DNA from 3 places in the Lysinibacillus sp. G01H genome. Region 1 is predicted to be linked to each of the others. Evidence: riboswitches for the same ligand, from Rfam matches in the RefSeq annotation. Region 1 holds a riboswitch; each other region holds the start of a gene.
The links. A riboswitch is a leader RNA that binds a small molecule or an ion and turns the genes downstream of it on or off. The one in region 1 is predicted to bind thiamine pyrophosphate.

Region 1 (5,613 bases):
GTCTGCGCTTTTTAGTTGCATAAATATATTACAAGCATTAATGATATATGTCTGGCACCATGAGTTATTTATTGTTTCTCTTGGCATTACATTACTCTTAGTCTTGTATTTGTTTATGTTGTATAATACGTACCCTCTTCAGAACAAATCCTTGTTTGGTCGTATTCCTTTCTCTATTTATTTAGCATGGATGACATTTATTTTTATCACAAATACAAGCTTTACGTTAACGGCTTATGGTTGGAACGGCTTTGGTCTTAGTACGCCTCTTTGGGCAGTGATTTTACTTACTTTAGGAGGAGCCATTGCGCTACATATCCGTTTCCATCACTTTGATGTTATGTATCCAAGTGTTTTTATTTGGGCTTATATTGGAATCGCCATACATAATGGTTTTGATGAGCTACTTGTCACTACAGCCGCTTTATTTTTATGCGGTGTTCTCTTTGTTGGCATTTTATTTATTAAAAAAAATCCTGCCTACCAAAAATAATTTGGTTAGCAGGATTTTTTCATTGCATCCTATTCTTCGTCTAATGACGTTAAGATAATTGGTTTATCTTTTGTTACAATGACTGAATGTTCGATTTGAGCTACAAGTGATTTATCAGGTGTCACGAATGTCCAGCCATCACCTGCTTCTACGATATGCTCTGCATTTGCTGAGATAAATGGCTCAACCGCAAGGACCATACCTTCTTTCATAATAGTAGAATCCCATGCATCGTAATAATTTAAAATATGGTTTGGTTCATCATGTAAAGATTGACCTAAGCCATGACCTGTTAAATTCATAATAACAGTTAACCCATTAGCATTTGCCTCGCGTTCAACAGCTTTACCAATTTGATTTAATTTAGATCCAGCCTTTACTTTTGTCATTGCTCGATCAAAGGCACTTTTAGCAACACGGCAAAGCTTTTCTTTGTCCTCATAGCCATCACCCACAACAAATGAAATACCTGTGTCAGCAAAATAGCCATTTAAAGAACCAGAAACATCAATATTTACGATATCTCCTTCTTGAATAACACGCTTTCCTGGAATACCATGTGCTACTTCTTCATTGACACTAATACATGTATACCCTGGAAAATCATATTCTCCCTTTGGTCCTGAAATAGCGCCAGCCTCTGCAAACATGCGACCAGCAATTTCATCAAGCTCAAGTGTTGTAACTCCTGGCTTTGTTGCAGCTTTCATCGCTTCGCGAATTTCAGCACAAATGCGTCCTATTTTTTTAAAAGCTTCAATCTCTTCTTGCGTTTTTACAATCATGTATAACGTCCCTTTCATCTAATATCTATTCTTTAATATAACATAACTTTTTATGCGTATAACGATAAACGCTTTAAATATTGTATGCTTTCCTACTTTGCAAAGTGCTAAAAGAGCTATTCACGATAAAAAAGCCCCTCCACTCATGTGAAGGGACTTGCATTAAGCTTTTCTTTGCATTAATTGTGGAGCGGCTGTGAATAAAAGAACACCAACGATTGCCGTTAAAATGGTTGCTGGTAGCATATATGTACCATTGTAGATGATGGAATAGATCCATGCATTTTGGTCACCGGCATATTCGGCAAAAAATACAGCACCAGCAATTGTATGTGCTGTGTATCGTAAGAAGCCTGCGAAAACGGTACCTATGATTATATAAAGTGCCATTTTTATTTTGTTCATATGTTTAGCAGCGTCTAACACTGGTCCACGAACAACCGCCGCTAATCCTACAACTGTAAAAGCAACTCCATAATCCAAGAATCCTTGTAGCCAGTGCACAATCGTAGCACCAAACATGGTTTGCATTACACCTACGAGTAATCCAGTTGTTAGCCCAGCTACTAAGCCCCAGCGAAATGCTATTAACATAATTGGTACCATAACAAGACTAACTGAGCCGCCTTGTGCCCATACTTTAAAGGAAACCTGATCCAGTACGAGACCAATCGCTGCAAAAATCGCAATCTCCACTAGCATTAATAGTCTTTTTTTGTCCATACATATTCTCTCCTTTGTTCCGATGTAGGATACAAGAGCAGGAATAGAAAAGCGCTGATATGTCTCTTTCTGACACCTTTTTTCCTTTAAGGACGAAAAAACGATGTCAGGACAGAGCCTCACATCGTACAAGTGTCGGTTTCTATCCACATCCCTACGCAAGCGTTAACTTACAGGTTCGAAGAGTCAAGGCATTACGTGCCCAGTCTCAGCTGACATCATCAGCTCCCCTTGTGGTCGTTACATCTGAATTTATTTGAACAATCTCATTGTACGCAAAGGATTGAAGGATTACAACCTTCCATACATCATTTTTTTGAAACTTTGCTGTTTTTCATGCGTAAATATTTAAAAAGGAGGTACAACTATGGAGAATCAAAAAATTTTAGCTGCCTTTAGTTATCTTAGTATTTTCTTCGCCCCTTTTATCGTTCCATTAATTGTATATTTTGTGACAAAAGACAGTGATGTAAAAAGCCATTCGATTCGTGCACTTGTCTCTCATTTAATACCTTTTGTTTTTGGCATTCTATTCTTTATTGTCTTTGTTTTTTCTACATTTAGTTTAGATCCAACCTCCAATAACAAGACGGTGATGATTATTTGGTTTGCTTCATTCGCCATCTATGCTCTCGTCTCACTAGGTATTGTGATTTGGAATATAATTCAGGCTGTTCGTGTTATCCGTTAATGTTTTATTTTTACGTGAAACAGGTAGTAGTAATTGTAAAAGGAGCTGTTTTAGGATGAAAGTATCAAACGTTGTAAAAACTGCCGTCAAGTTAGCACCTATTGTTATTCCTATCGTAAAAAAAGTAATGGCTGCAAAAAAGGGCACAACACCTAATACCACCACTCGAAAAAAATAAAACGAAGGCGTATTCCTATACGCCTTCGTTTTATTTCACTTCAAAATGGGTTTGACTATGGCCATTCAATGTTTTTTCCACGTGTAAAACTGCTGGCATCGCAGATTTCAATTCAGGCACATGAGAAATAACGCCAATCATACGACCAGAATCCTGTAAATCAATTAATGTATCAATTGCTTTATTTAGTGATTCCTCATCGAGTGAGCCAAAGCCCTCATCAATAAACATCGTTTCAATATGAATATTACCTTGGAAGCTTTGAATCACATCTGCCATCCCCAATGCAAGGCTCAATGAAGCATTAAATTTTTCGCCACCTGATAAAGTTTTGACATCTCGTAATTGATCCGTATAAGCATCATAAACATCAAGACCAAGGCCACTTTGCTTCGCATGCTTTTCTAATCTATCTGAACGTCTAAGCTCGAATTGACCGTTTGATAAATGATACAGACGTATATTGGCAGCTTCTGTAATTTGATCTAAGTAGTTAATTTGTATATACCGCTCAAAGGATAGCTTTTTCGAGTTTTGTCCATTTAATAATCCATAGAGCTCCTTTACTCGCCCTGCTTCTTGTTCAAGTAAATGAAGCTCTTTCGCTATTTCTTCCACCCTTTCACTAAAGCCTTGGCATGCTTGTATAAAGCCATTCATCTGTTGCAAACGTTTAAATGCTTCCTCATAGGAAATTCGATGCTGTTCTACTCTTGCTTCAAGCGCCTCTAAATCTTGCTTCTCTTTCCCTTGAAGATAGGTAGCCCCTTCGGTAATCTGGATTTGCAACGTGTGTACTTGTAAAGCATAGTCACTGCATGCTTTTCGAAGTGCATCTAATTGTATGGCACTCCGTTTAGCAGTAGCATAAGCCTCATAGCTTTCGAAACCTAATTCTTGCATATTTGCTGTAAATTGCTGAAGCTTTTCATTCATTTTAAGCTGTAATTCCTCAAAGGACTGTTCGGCAATTTCTACAGTTAGTGTTGTATTGCTAGCTGTTTCCTTTGCTGCATGCAAATTTTCCTGACTCACTTGCCAACTTTTTTGAAGCTCTTCTTTCTGTTTTCTAACTTCATTCAGTTGTTGCTTTAATTGCTGTAAAGTTGGTAAATTAGGGGGCATCTGCTTAAGTTGTTCGTCTACAACCGCTTGTAATTTTGTCCATTCTTTTATCTGCTCTGCTAAATATTGCTCTAGCTTCATATGTTTATTTCGTAGCTGTTCTATTCGCTCATGCTGATGCTTTATTTTCAATCGCACATCAGCTAATTGATGTTGAATAATTTTTAATGCAGCAATCTCTTGTTCCACTTCATGTAAAGTAGCGGTGATCTGTGATTGGTCTTCTTGTTTAATATGCTGTGCCTCAAGTTGTTGCCATGTATCTTGAAGAAGTTGCTGCGCTGATGCTAAAAATGCCTCTTTCTCTAAATACTTACGCTCGTCTGATGATGCCTTCGCTCTTAATGCTTCCACTTGAGCAAGCTCAATAACTTCCAGTTGTTCATTGTGCGCTTTCTGATGTGTCATACTACCACAAACAGGACAGGCTTCTCCTTCCTTCAGCTGTTCTGCTAAAATACTAGCTTGACTCGTCAGCCACCGTTGCTGCAAAAGTTGAAGAGCCTCTTTACTATCTTGATAGAGACTGTCTGAAGCAACTACATCCTGCTTAGCTAACTCTACGGCATATTTATATTTCTCCGCTTGCTTGATTAAAGCAACTTGTTCCCGTAGTTTCGGTAATTGCTCTAAATAGCTTTCATAGGGTTCAACCTGTTTTTCATAGCCTTCTAACGATCGAGAAAAATGCTGGAATTGCTCTTGTTCATTTTCCAAAAGTTTGAGGTTATCATTTACTGCTCGTTTTGCATTTTCAGCATATTGCTCCGCTATTTGCAGCTGCTGTATATTGTTTTCATAGGCTTCAAATTTCGGCAATAGCGCTAGCATCTGCATTTCCTGCTGTAAGACTTGCTGTCGTTCAGATTCTTTAGCCTGCTCTATCTCATATTTTTCTTGTGCGTCTTGCAACTTTTCTTGTGACTGCTGTTGCTTAACCTTTGCTTGTTGAAAAGCTAGTTCTTTTACATTCAGTTCAGCACGTAAATCCTTGCATTGTTGTTCTAGTAGCACAAGTCGCTCTGCTTGTTCTGCTAAAGCAATCTCCTTCTCCTTTGCTTGGTATAAATCCTGCTGTTGTAAAAGCATTTGCAGCCGTTGCTGTCGAGTAGCTTGTTCATCAAATTGCTCATTTAGCGTTTTTGCTAAGCGATAATATTCCTGCTCTTTTTGATGAAGGCTATATGCTTCTTCATAGTATGACTGTTCATCTTCTCCACATTTCTTATAGTAGCTAAGCTCCTCATCAAGTGCCTCTGTTAGTTGATGTAAATTTTCCGTATTATCAGCAATCAATGTGAATAAAGCGGAAGAACGCTGTGGTAAGGCGCCCACAATTTGACCAAGTAAATGTTCTTTTAATTGTTTGGCACGTTCAAGATCCCTTTCTGCTTCTTTACGCTTGGCATCAAGCTTTTTTGCCATGACACCGAAACGATCTGTTTTAAAGATTTTCCGTAAAATTACTTCTTTATTTGTTGAATCAGAGGTTAATAGTTTTCTAAATTCACCTTGAGGTAACATGACAATTTGGCTAAATTGATCTTTTGTGAGACCTATAATTTCCTGCAATTTCTTATCGACTTCAAGCGTTTGCTGTTTCTCTACAATGCTATAA
Region 2 (5,613 bases), 980 kb from region 1:
TCATTATCTTGATCTTAATGTGACAATTATCTATAAAATTGCGATCAGATAAAATAAATTAAAGCTAGAAACTATGTATAATTTCTATGTCTAGCGCATATATTTATAGTTTATACTTAAATATAAAAATTCTTTAACGATAATTATTATAATGTACTAGCAATTCTATTTTATATTTGTTATAGTTATAGACGAAGAGTTTGACTCACATTTTTTTCAGGAGGTAAACTAATATGACAAACGCAAATGATCGTAGCCGTCGCTTTACAACAGCAGGTGGTGCTCCAGTAGTAAGTAACCATGACTCTATGTCAGCAGGTCCACGTGGCCCTCTTTTACTTCAGGATGTATGGTTAGTTGAAAAACTAGCAAACTTCAATCGTGAAGTAATTCCAGAACGTCGTATGCACGCAAAAGGATCAGGTGCATTTGGTACTTTTACTGTAACGCATGATATTTCACAATATACTAAGGCGAAAATCTTCTCAGAGATCGGCAAGAAAACTGAAATGTTCGCACGTTTCTCTACAGTAGCGGGTGAGCGTGGTGCAGCAGATGCAGAGCGAGATATTCGTGGCTTCGCCCTTAAATTCTATACAGAAGATGGAAACTGGGATTTAGTAGGGAACAATACGCCTGTATTCTTCTTCCGCGACCCATTACACTTTACAGATTTAAACCATGTGGTAAAACGTGACCCACGTACAAATATGAAAAATGCCAATTCTAACTGGGATTTCTGGACTTCATTACCTGAAGCACTTCACCAAGTGACAATTGTTATGTCTGACCGTGGTATTCCAGCTGGTTATCGTAATATGCACGGATTTGGTTCTCATACGTATAGCTTTATCAATGCTAATAATGAACGTGTTTGGGTTAAATTCCACTTCCGTACAGAGCAAGGCATTAAGAACTTAACTGCTGCCGAGGCGAATGAGATTATTGGTCAAGACCGTGAATCTTCACAACGTGATTTATATGAAGCAATTGAAAAAGGCGATTTCCCTAAATGGAAAATGTACATTCAGGTAATGACAGAGGAACAAGCTCGTGAGCTACCATACAACCCATTTGATTTAACAAAGGTATGGTATAAAAAAGACTTCCCATTAATTCCTGTAGGTGAGTTCGAGTTAAACAAAAATCCAGACAACTACTTTGCAGAAGTTGAACAAGCTGCATTTGCACCTTCTAACATTGTTCCTGGTATCAGCTTCTCACCAGATAAAATGTTACAAGGTCGTATCTTTGCATATGCGGATGCACAACGCTATCGTCTTGGTGTAAATCACTATATGCTTCCTGTCAACGCACCAAAATGTCCATTCCGTACTTTCCACCGCGATGGAGCAATGCGCTTTGATGGCAATCTCGGTTCGACATTAAGCTATGAACCAAATAGCTATGGCGAGTGGGAGCATAATTTAGACCATAAAGAGCCTGAATTACGCATTGATGGTCATGCAGGTATTCATGACTTCCGTGAAGACGATAATAATTACTTTGAGCAACCAGGTAAGCTATTCCGTCTATTGACGGTGGAAGAGCAACAACGTCTATTTGAAAATACAGCGAATGATATGGCTTCTGTTGAAGAATTCATCAAACGCCGTCACATTCTTCACTGCTATCTAGCTGACCCAGCATATGGTGAAGGTGTCGCAAAAGCGATGGGTCTTTCATTAGAAGGTATGGACCTTACAAATCCATATGTAAAACAACCAACAAACGTTTAATATTCCACTTTATTATTGATATCCAAATCCAACTTTTACTCCATGTGAATCCACTATTCACATGGAGTTTTTTGATTAAAAAAAGGCCTATGTCTATTTTTTGACATAAGCCTTTTCTTTCATTATTGGTAAATTCGACTGCCTGCTTTTTTAAACTCCTCTGCCTTTTCCTTCATACCTTGATGGATCGCTTCAGTCGTATTCAAATCCTTATCTTTCGCATAATTACGAATGTCCTGTGAAATTCTCATGCTACAGAATTTAGGCCCGCACATAGAACAAAAGTGTGCTGTTTTTGCTCCCTCTGCTGGCAGTGTCTCATCATGATATTCCACTGCACGCTCTGGATCTAGGGACAGATTAAATTGATCACGCCAACGGAACTCAAAGCGGGCTTTAGACAGTGCATCGTCTCGTTGTTGTGCACCTGGATGACCTTTTGCTAAATCAGCAGCATGTGCAGCAATTTTATAAGTGATAACGCCCATACGAACGTCCTCGCGATTTGGTAAACCAAGATGCTCTTTTGGTGTCACATAACAAAGCATCGCTGTACCAAACCAACCAATCATGGCTGCCCCAATGGCTGATGTAATGTGGTCATAACCTGGAGCAATATCTGTTGTGAGTGGTCCTAATGTATAGAAGGGCGCTTCCTTACAAACCTCTAATTGCTTGTCCATGTTTTCTTTAATCAGATGCATTGGTACATGACCTGGTCCTTCAACCATCACCTGAACATCATGCTGCCAAGCAATTTGTGTTAGCTCGCCTAGTGTTTCAAGCTCTGCAAATTGCGCCTCATCATTGGCATCTGCAATTGAGCCTGGGCGTAAACCATCACCTAAGGAAAAAGCAACATCATAAGCTTTCATAATTTCACAGATTTCCTCAAAGTGTGTATACAGGAAATTCTCTTGATGATGATATAAACACCACTGTGCCATGATAGAGCCCCCTCGAGATACAATACCTGTCACACGATTTGCTGTTAGTGGTACATAGCGTAAAAGGACACCTGCATGAATGGTGAAGTAATCCACACCCTGCTCAGCTTGTTCAATGAGAGTATCACGATAAACCTCCCACGTTAAATCCTCTGCTACACCATTTACCTTTTCTAAAGCCTGATAAATTGGCACTGTTCCCACTGGCACTGCAGCATTTCGAATAATCCATTCTCTAGTTGTATGAATATGTTTACCAGTCGATAGATCCATAATATTATCTGCGCCCCATCGAGTTGCCCAGGTCATTTTCTCAACTTCTTCCGCAATGGAAGAAGATACAGCAGAATTCCCGATATTCGCATTGATCTTTACATGAAAATTACGCCCAATAATCATTGGCTCTGCCTCAGGGTGATTAATATTAGAAGGCATTATAGCTCGTCCAGCTGCAATTTCTGAACGTACAAATTCAGGATTCATATTTTCACGAATCGCTACAAACTCCATTTCAGGCGTTATAATCCCCCTTCGTGCATAGTGAAGCTGTGTCACATTTTTACCTTTTTTAGCACGCAAAGGCTTTCTCGTCAACTCAGGGAAGACATTTTCTTGAATACGCGGGTCATCAACATGACGAAAACCATTATCCTCCGGTTTAATGGAGCGTCCCTCATATGCTTCTACATCCCCTCGCTCTTGAATCCATGCATTTCGTAAGGCAGGTAAACCTTTCGTAATATCTACTTGGTAGGCTGGATCTGTATAGGGCCCACTCGTATCATATACTCGAATAGGAGCATTTTCTTCATTTCCAAAACTGCCTGTTGTCGGACTTAATGCAATTTCTCGCATAGGTACTAGAATATCTGGGCGTGATCCTTCCACATATACTTTTTTGCTTCCTTCAAAGCTAGACATAATGGTAATATTCTTTTCACTAATTGCTGACATGAGCTACTTCTCTCCCTTAAATTTATTTTGATATAAGGACCGATTCTAGCTCACCCCAACAATCCAAAAAATAAAGGCCGAATCCAAAATAATTATTTGGATCCGGCCACGAATGTAAAGGTCTATTGATTGCATACTCTGCAATAGCTTCTTAACTTTCCCACGCTGGTATGAGCCAGATCAGGTCCAAAGGGTCAAGAAACTTCGTAGCGTTTCCCTCTCAGCCTGACTCATCAGACTCCCCTAGTTAATACTATTTAGTTTGATGCTAGTGTAGCAGATAATACTAAGAGATGGAAGTTATTTTTTATCTTACTAGGTAAATAATACTTCCGCAAAATAGATCACAATGGTTACAGTTATACAGCTTACAATGGTAGAAAATAAAACAGCTTGCGCGGCTGTTGCTGATTCTACATCATATTCCAATGCTAGACTAGAACTATTACGGGATGTTGGAAAGGCACTAGCTATAAACAGTGATTGTGCGACGACTCCATCTAATCCCAATATATAAATAATGGCTAATGCAACAGATGGTCCAATAATTAATCGCGTAAAACAGCTGATAATGACGGTTTTATTAAACATTGATTTCATCTCTAGTTGTGATAATTGTGCACCTAAAGTAATTAAGGCCACAGCAATAAATCCATCTGCCACATGTTCTACTGGTATTTTGATAAACTGTGGAATACCGATACCAAAATAGTTCATAGCGGCACCTATAATCAGCGCATGAATAATAGGCATTTTAAAGAAATCCTTGATGATTGTCATACCCGACTTTGTAGAAGAAATTAAATTGTATAATCCATATGTATACGTAGTCATATTTTGAAAGATTACGAGCATGACCTGAATGGCTACTCCAATAGGTTGCGTGGCAAATATCATTTGAGCAACTGGAATACCGTAATTGCCAGAGTTAATAAGCACCACACTATTTTTAAAGACAGCTGCCTCTGTTCTAGCTAAACCTAGCCCTTTTGCCATAAAATGACTGAGTAACATTTGACTACCGATAAAGAGTATAATAAATAATCCGACCTCTCCCAGTACCGATAACTCCACATGTGTTTCATATAAATTTACAAAAACAGCTGCCGGCATAAAGCAATATGTAATAAGCTGAGACAATGCTTTTAAATTAAAGCGAAATTTCTTTTGTAGGATAGCGCCTATTACAAGTAACACTAAAATAGGAACAACAATTTGAAAGAAAATCATTCCGAGATACATCATTTCAATGTCCCCCTTCCAGTGTTAATAGTAGTGTTGAATTCCTTCTAGGTCAATTTCTCTAACTTTCACAATAAAAGAAGACTGCCTCTATATTGAAGGCAGCCTTTGCTTTTAAACAAGCTTAAATCGATTTACAACTTCTTGTAGCTCGTTTGAAATATCGTTCATATTTTGAATAGACTCTGCTACTTTTTGTAATTCTGCTTGTTGATCCATTGCAGAAGCACTTACTTGTTCCGCAGAGGCTGCTGTTTGCTCTGAAATAGCCGAAATACTTTGGATAGCCATGATTGCCTGATTTTTATGCTCTAACATGCTAGATAGTTTATTCATTAATTCACTAATAGAATTTGCAATTGAACCTGACAAGTCACTGCTATCTTTAAACGCTAGTTGCGTGCTTTGTACTGACTCATTTTGAGATTGCATTAAATCTGCATTAGATGCAATAACAGCAACCGTTTGCTGAGAATTTTCAAGAATGCTTTCTACTGTACTCTTAATAATTTCTGTTTCATTTTTAGATTGTTCTGCTAGCTTTCTAACTTCCTCTGCAACTACAGCAAATCCTTTACCATGCTCACCAGCACGTGCAGCCTCAATACTTGCATTTAAAGCTAGCAGATTTGTCTGCTCGGTAATGCTTTGGATCGAAGCAATAATCTGATTAATATTGGCAATATTAGAAGCTAATGATTCCATTTGCTGCTGGATACGCCCATTCATTT
Region 3 (5,613 bases), 1.5 Mb from region 1:
AACAAACCGCTCCATTTATGATTTGCAAAAGGCAAAGGACCGTTCTCATATTGTAGATGGATTAATTAAAGCTCTTTCGATTTTAGATGAAGTCATTGCGACGATTCGTTCTTCTAATGATAAGAAGGATGCAAAGCTTAATTTACAAGAGAAGTTTGATTTTACAGAAGTACAGGCAGAGGCCATTGTAAGCCTGCAATTATACCGTTTAACGAATACGGATATTACAGAGCTTCGTCAGGAACAGGACGAGTTAGATAAGTTAATTGCCAAGCTAGAGGGGATTCTACAAAGTGAGGCTAAGCTTGTGCGTGTTATTAAACAAGAGCTGCTTGATATTAAGAAACGCTTTACAGAGCCTCGCCGCTCGAAGATTGAGCAAGAAATTGAAGAAATTAAAATTACATTGGATGTCCTTGTGCCAAGTGAGGAGGTTGTCGTAACAGTAACGAAGGATGGTTATATTAAACGCACATCCACACGTTCTCATGCCGCTTCAAATGGGCAAGATTTTGCCATGAAGGATTCAGATTATTTATTGTATGAAGCAAACTTAAATACACAGCACCATCTATTGCTGTTCACAAATCGAGGCAATTATATTTATCAGCCTGTTCATGAGCTGCCTGATATACGTTGGAAGGATCTCGGCCAGCATATTTCAAGTATTGTCCCAACAGGGGAAGATGAATCGATTATTGCGGTTTATGGCTTCGAAACATTTGAACAGCCAAATACGTATGTCTTCACAGCCACAAAAGATGGTCAAATTAAGCGCTCACCACTCGTAGACTATGCAGTGACACGTTATTCAAAGCCTATTAAAACGATGAACGTCAAGGCTGGTGATGCGATGATCTATGCATCGTTTGTAACAGATGACGTGGAGCTGATGCTCACAACGGATACAGCCTATGCAATTCGTTTCCCAATGGAGGAACTACCTGTGACAGGTGTGAAAACAGGCGGTGTGAAAGGGATCACACTAAAAGATGGAGAAGCCTTAGTTGGCGTCAATGTATTACAGCCTGATGTTACCCAATATGTAGTGATTGTGACACAGCGTGGGGCCGTGAAGAAAATGAATGTCGCTGAAGTTGAAGTAGCAGGTCGTGCAAAACGTGGACTAAAAGTATTAACAGAGTTAAAAGCAAACCCTCACCGAATTGTGGCAGTTGTTCAAGCAACAGACGGGGAGCAGGTTGTGATTGAAACTGAAAAAGGTGTTCAAGAGGTGATTGACGTGCAAGCATTGTCTCGTGCGGATCGCCATTCCAACGGTTCATTTAAAGTGGATATTGCAACAGATGGGGCAATCTCTCATGTTGTCACAGCCAAAAAAGAACAGAAACCAAGCTAAAAGAATGCCCAGTCTCTTAGGAGTGCTGGGCTTTAAGCTCATTTCAAAAATAGCACCTTGTCATTTAAGTGAAACTATGGGTATAATAATCATCGAAAAGTTCATAGCGAAAGAATGTAGGGGGGCTAGTAATTGCTAGCTGAGATTGTGTCCGATAGACGCTGACCCTTTGAACCTGATTTGGCTCGTACCAGCGTAGGGAACATCTATTCAAAAAAGCAAAGTTTTGAAGATTGATTGCGATACGTCTGGGAGGAATCCTAGGCGTTTTTTTATGTTTCAAGCAACAGCTTGCCAACATTGTATACGCTTTCTTCTGGTGACAACATTCATTCATGAACACTTTCATATTACAAACTGGGAGGCTTTCGCATGAAAAAATGGTTATTTATTCTAATGGTAGCACTATTAACATTAGCAGGCTGTAGTGACAAGGAGGATAAGCAGGCTGCTGACAAGCTGAAAAAGGTGTCTGTGGTACTGGATTGGACGCCGAATACAAATCATACAGGACTATATGTTGCAAAAAAACTCGGTTATTTTGAGGAACAGGGCTTAGATGTTGATATTATTATGCCTGGTGAGGCGGGCGCAGATCAGCTTGTTGCTTCTGGAAAGGCGGATTTTGGCGTGAGCTATCAGGAAGGCATAACACAGGCACGAGTACAGAATGTGCCGCTGGTCTCAATCGCAGCAATTATACAGCATAATACATCTGGCTTTGCTTCTATTGCTTCAAAGGGCATTACATCGCCAAAGGATTTTGAAGGTAAAACCTATGGTGGTTGGGGTGCGCCATTAGAGCAAGCCGTCTTACAATCACTAATGCAAAAAGAAAAGGCAGATATTAATAAGCTAGATATTGTCAATGCAGGGGATTTAGATTTCTTCACAATGATGGAAAAAGACATTGATTTTGCTTGGATTTATTATGCATGGACTGGTATTGAGGCTGAGCTGCGTGGGGAAAAGATTAATATGCTATATCTTACAGATTATAGTGATCAATTAGATTATTATACGCCCGTTTTAGCTACAAATGAAAAAATGATACAGGACAACCCCGATGTAGTCAAAGCCTTTGTGGCAGCGGCAGCGAAGGGCTATGAATACGCAATTGGAAACCCAAGTGAAGCGGCGGATATTTTAATCGAAGCGGCCCCTGATTTAGATAAAGCGTTAGTGCATAAAAGTCAGGAATGGCTGGCTGATAAATACCAGGATGATGCCAAGCAATGGGGAGAGCAAAAGCTTTCTGTGTGGGAAAATTATGCGAAATGGATGTCTAGCAATCAAGTACTAGAGGGCGAATTTGATGCGAAAAAAGCCTTTACTAATGAGTTCTTACCTAAAAAGGAGGCCAAATAAGATGGCAAATTCATTAATCAGTGTACAAATCATTCCGAAGACAGAGAAATATGAAGATGTGATACCGTATGTAGATGCAGCAATTGCGGTGATCGATGCTTCTGGGGTGAAATATGAGGTTCATCCATTGGAAACAACGATGGAGGGTGAGCTTTCAACATTGCTCCAAATCATTGAAAAAATGAATGAGAAGATGATCGAGCTTGGTGCCATCAATGTCATTACACAAGTGAAAATTTTATATCAGCCAACGGGGATTACGATGGATACATTAACGGAGAAATATCAGTAATGAAACATGCATTACACAAAGGAAGGACGATAATTTTTATCGCCTTCCTCTTATTCATATGGGAACTAATCGTGAGGTTCGCTGAAGTTCCTCATTGGTTATTACCCGCACCCAGTAGTATTTTGTCGGAGTCCATCCAGTCGTATCAAACCTTTCTACCACATGCATTTGCTACGGTACAGCTAGCTCTACTAGGTTTGGCCATTGGCATCGCTTGTGGGCTAACGGTGGCAGTAGTGTTGCATCGATTTAATTTTATTCGAGAACTGTTTTATCCAATTCTTATTATGTCGCAGAATGTTCCTATTCTAGTCTTGGCACCGCTACTTATTATTTGGTTTGGCTTTGGCTTATTACCGAAGCTTATCATTATCTGTCTTGTGTGCTTTTTCCCGATTGTCATTGCAGCGATGGATGGATTTAGACAAACAGCTCCAGCATTAAAGCATTATTTTGCCATGGTTGGTGCTACAAAGGCACAAACCTTTTGGAAGCTGGAATGGCCTTATGCCTATCCTGCGATTTTTTCAGGCATTAAAATTGCGGCTACATATAGTGTGATGGGGGCTGTGATTGCGGAGTGGCTTGGAGCAAAAAAGGGTATTGGTGTTTACATGACCCTAGCCCAGTCCTCCTTCCGTACAGATCGCGTATTTGTAGCAATTTTTGCGATTGTTCTCTTGAGCTTACTATTGTTTAGCGGTATTCGTTTAATTGAAAAATTTATGGTGAAGGGAAGAGGCTATCATGCTCAGCATTCAAAACATCGCTAAATCCTTCGATGCACTAAAAGTACTTGATCAACTTTCTTTTGACGTAAAGGATGGCGAGTTTGTGGCCATTGTTGGTCCTTCAGGCAGTGGTAAGAGCACACTTTTTCAATTAATTGGTGGTGTTTCGCCAATTGATCAAGGAGCCATTTTACTAAATGGAGAGGATATCCAACGAAAAAAAGGAACGATTGGCTATATGCCACAGCAGCCATGTCTATTACCCTGGCGCACAATAGTAGAAAATGTCACGCTTATAGAGGAATTACAGCATAAACCGAATGTTGAACGTGCCAAGGAATGGTTAGAAAAGGTTGGTCTTGCCTCCTTTATCCATGCCTACCCGAACGAACTGTCTGGAGGTATGCAGCAGCGTGTGTCCTTTATTCGAGCAATGGTCAGTGAAAAGCCGATTTTATGCTTAGACGAACCATTTTCTGCGTTGGATGAATTTACTCGACTGGAAATGCAAGCATGGCTTTTATCTATCTGGGAAGAGTATCGCAAATCCATTCTATTTGTTACACATAGTATTGAGGAAGCTCTCTTTTTAGCAGATCGCATACTTGTTTTAACCAAACGTCCAGCAACCGTTAAAAAGGAAATCATCGTGCCATTTGAGAGACCTCGGAAAGAGGAAATTCGACATTCTGCAGCATTCACAGCGTTAAAGCAACAATTATTTATGTATTTACAGGAGGAAAAGGGTGATATGTATGTTGATTGATGCGCATATTCATTTGGATCAGTACACCGATGAGGAAATTCCCTCCTTATTAGAAGAGGTGAAAGCTGTAATTGCGGTTAGTATGCAACTTTCCTCTTGTGAAAGAACGTGGCGTTTATCGAATAGCTATCAGCAAGTAAAGGCTGCTTTTGGCTTTCATCCTGAACAGCCTTTACTAAGTCCAAATGATGAGGCAGCATTATTCGATTGGATTCGTTCGCATCAGGATGACATGGTTGCTATTGGTGAGGTGGGTCTACCTTATTATTTAAGACAAGAGCAAGGGATTGATGAACGTCCCTATGTGGCGTTATTAGAGCGTTTTGTTGTATTGGCGAAGGAACTGAACATGCCAATTGTGTTACACGCAGTATATGAGGACGCCCATGTTGTGTGTGATTTGCTGGAAAAGCATCAGCTTCACGAAGCCCATTTTCATTGGTTTAAAGGGGATGAAGCTATTGTGAAGCGCATGATAGAGCGTGGTTATTTTATTTCCATAACCCCAGATTGCTTGTATGAAGAGGAAATTCAACAGCTAATTGATGCGTATCCGATTGATTTGATGATGGTAGAAACGGATGGTCCTTGGCCGTTTGAGGGACCGTTTACGAAGAAGCGTACATCTCCCTGGATGATGCACTCAACGATTGAGGTGATTGCCTCCATCAAAGGGCTATCAACACAGGAAGCGGCCAAAATTATTACGCAAAACACGAAAACATTTTATCGGCTTTAATAGGACAAAGCAGTATAGGTACGAGTTATTCGTCCTTATACTGCTTTTTATATTTCGTATAATCATGCGCTAATTTTTCGTTTTTTGTTTTCGTTAGACGTTCATGTGTACTAAAAGAGATAGATTGTCGATTTTTTTCAACATCTTTACCAACGGTGCGTTTAATGTGCATCCGCTTCTTTTTAGCTTTAGATTGTGACATGAGCATCGCCTCCAATTCATTTTTAATTCTATAGTAGCGAAAAGGGAAGAAAAAGTAAAACCTCGTAAGCAAGATACTTACGAGGCTGTCGAGTGTATTAGTGAGATACGTCCTGTACAGAAATACCTGTGTTTGCTTTAACGTCAACTTCACGA

Region 2: it holds a riboswitch for thiamine pyrophosphate, as region 1 does, so the genes downstream of both, thiC (phosphomethylpyrimidine synthase ThiC) here and thiT (energy-coupled thiamine transporter ThiT) in region 1, are expected to answer to the same signal.
Region 3: it holds a riboswitch for thiamine pyrophosphate, as region 1 does, so the genes downstream of both, PSR12_RS12180 (ABC transporter substrate-binding protein) here and thiT (energy-coupled thiamine transporter ThiT) in region 1, are expected to answer to the same signal.

The regions. Positions count from the first base shown of each region.
Region 1 covers NZ_CP118397.1:3,940,532-3,946,144, forward strand. The annotation lists gene PSR12_RS20095 (hypothetical protein) at 1-493, shown strand, start outside; gene map (type I methionyl aminopeptidase) at 523-1,278, opposite strand; gene thiT (energy-coupled thiamine transporter ThiT) at 1,441-2,001, opposite strand; TPP riboswitch at 2,136-2,243, opposite strand; gene PSR12_RS20110 (magnetosome magnetite crystal formation protein family) at 2,369-2,692, shown strand; gene PSR12_RS20115 (hypothetical protein) at 2,748-2,870, shown strand; gene PSR12_RS20120 (AAA family ATPase) at 2,901-5,613, opposite strand, start outside.
Region 2 covers NZ_CP118397.1:236,203-241,815, reverse strand. The annotation lists gene PSR12_RS01150 (catalase) at 234-1,739, shown strand; gene thiC (phosphomethylpyrimidine synthase ThiC) at 1,862-3,640, opposite strand; TPP riboswitch at 3,781-3,895, opposite strand; gene PSR12_RS01140 (AEC family transporter) at 3,956-4,885, opposite strand; gene PSR12_RS01135 (methyl-accepting chemotaxis protein) at 4,997-5,613, opposite strand, start outside.
Region 3 covers NZ_CP118397.1:2,399,541-2,405,153, reverse strand. The annotation lists gene parC (DNA topoisomerase IV subunit A) at 1-1,360, shown strand, start outside; TPP riboswitch at 1,469-1,579, shown strand; gene PSR12_RS12180 (ABC transporter substrate-binding protein) at 1,733-2,728, shown strand; gene PSR12_RS12175 (thiamine-binding protein) at 2,730-3,020, shown strand; gene PSR12_RS12170 (ABC transporter permease) at 3,020-3,793, shown strand; gene PSR12_RS12165 (ABC transporter ATP-binding protein) at 3,768-4,517, shown strand; gene PSR12_RS12160 (TatD family hydrolase) at 4,507-5,256, shown strand; gene PSR12_RS12155 (hypothetical protein) at 5,282-5,458, opposite strand; gene PSR12_RS12150 (solute symporter family protein) at 5,556-5,613, opposite strand, start outside.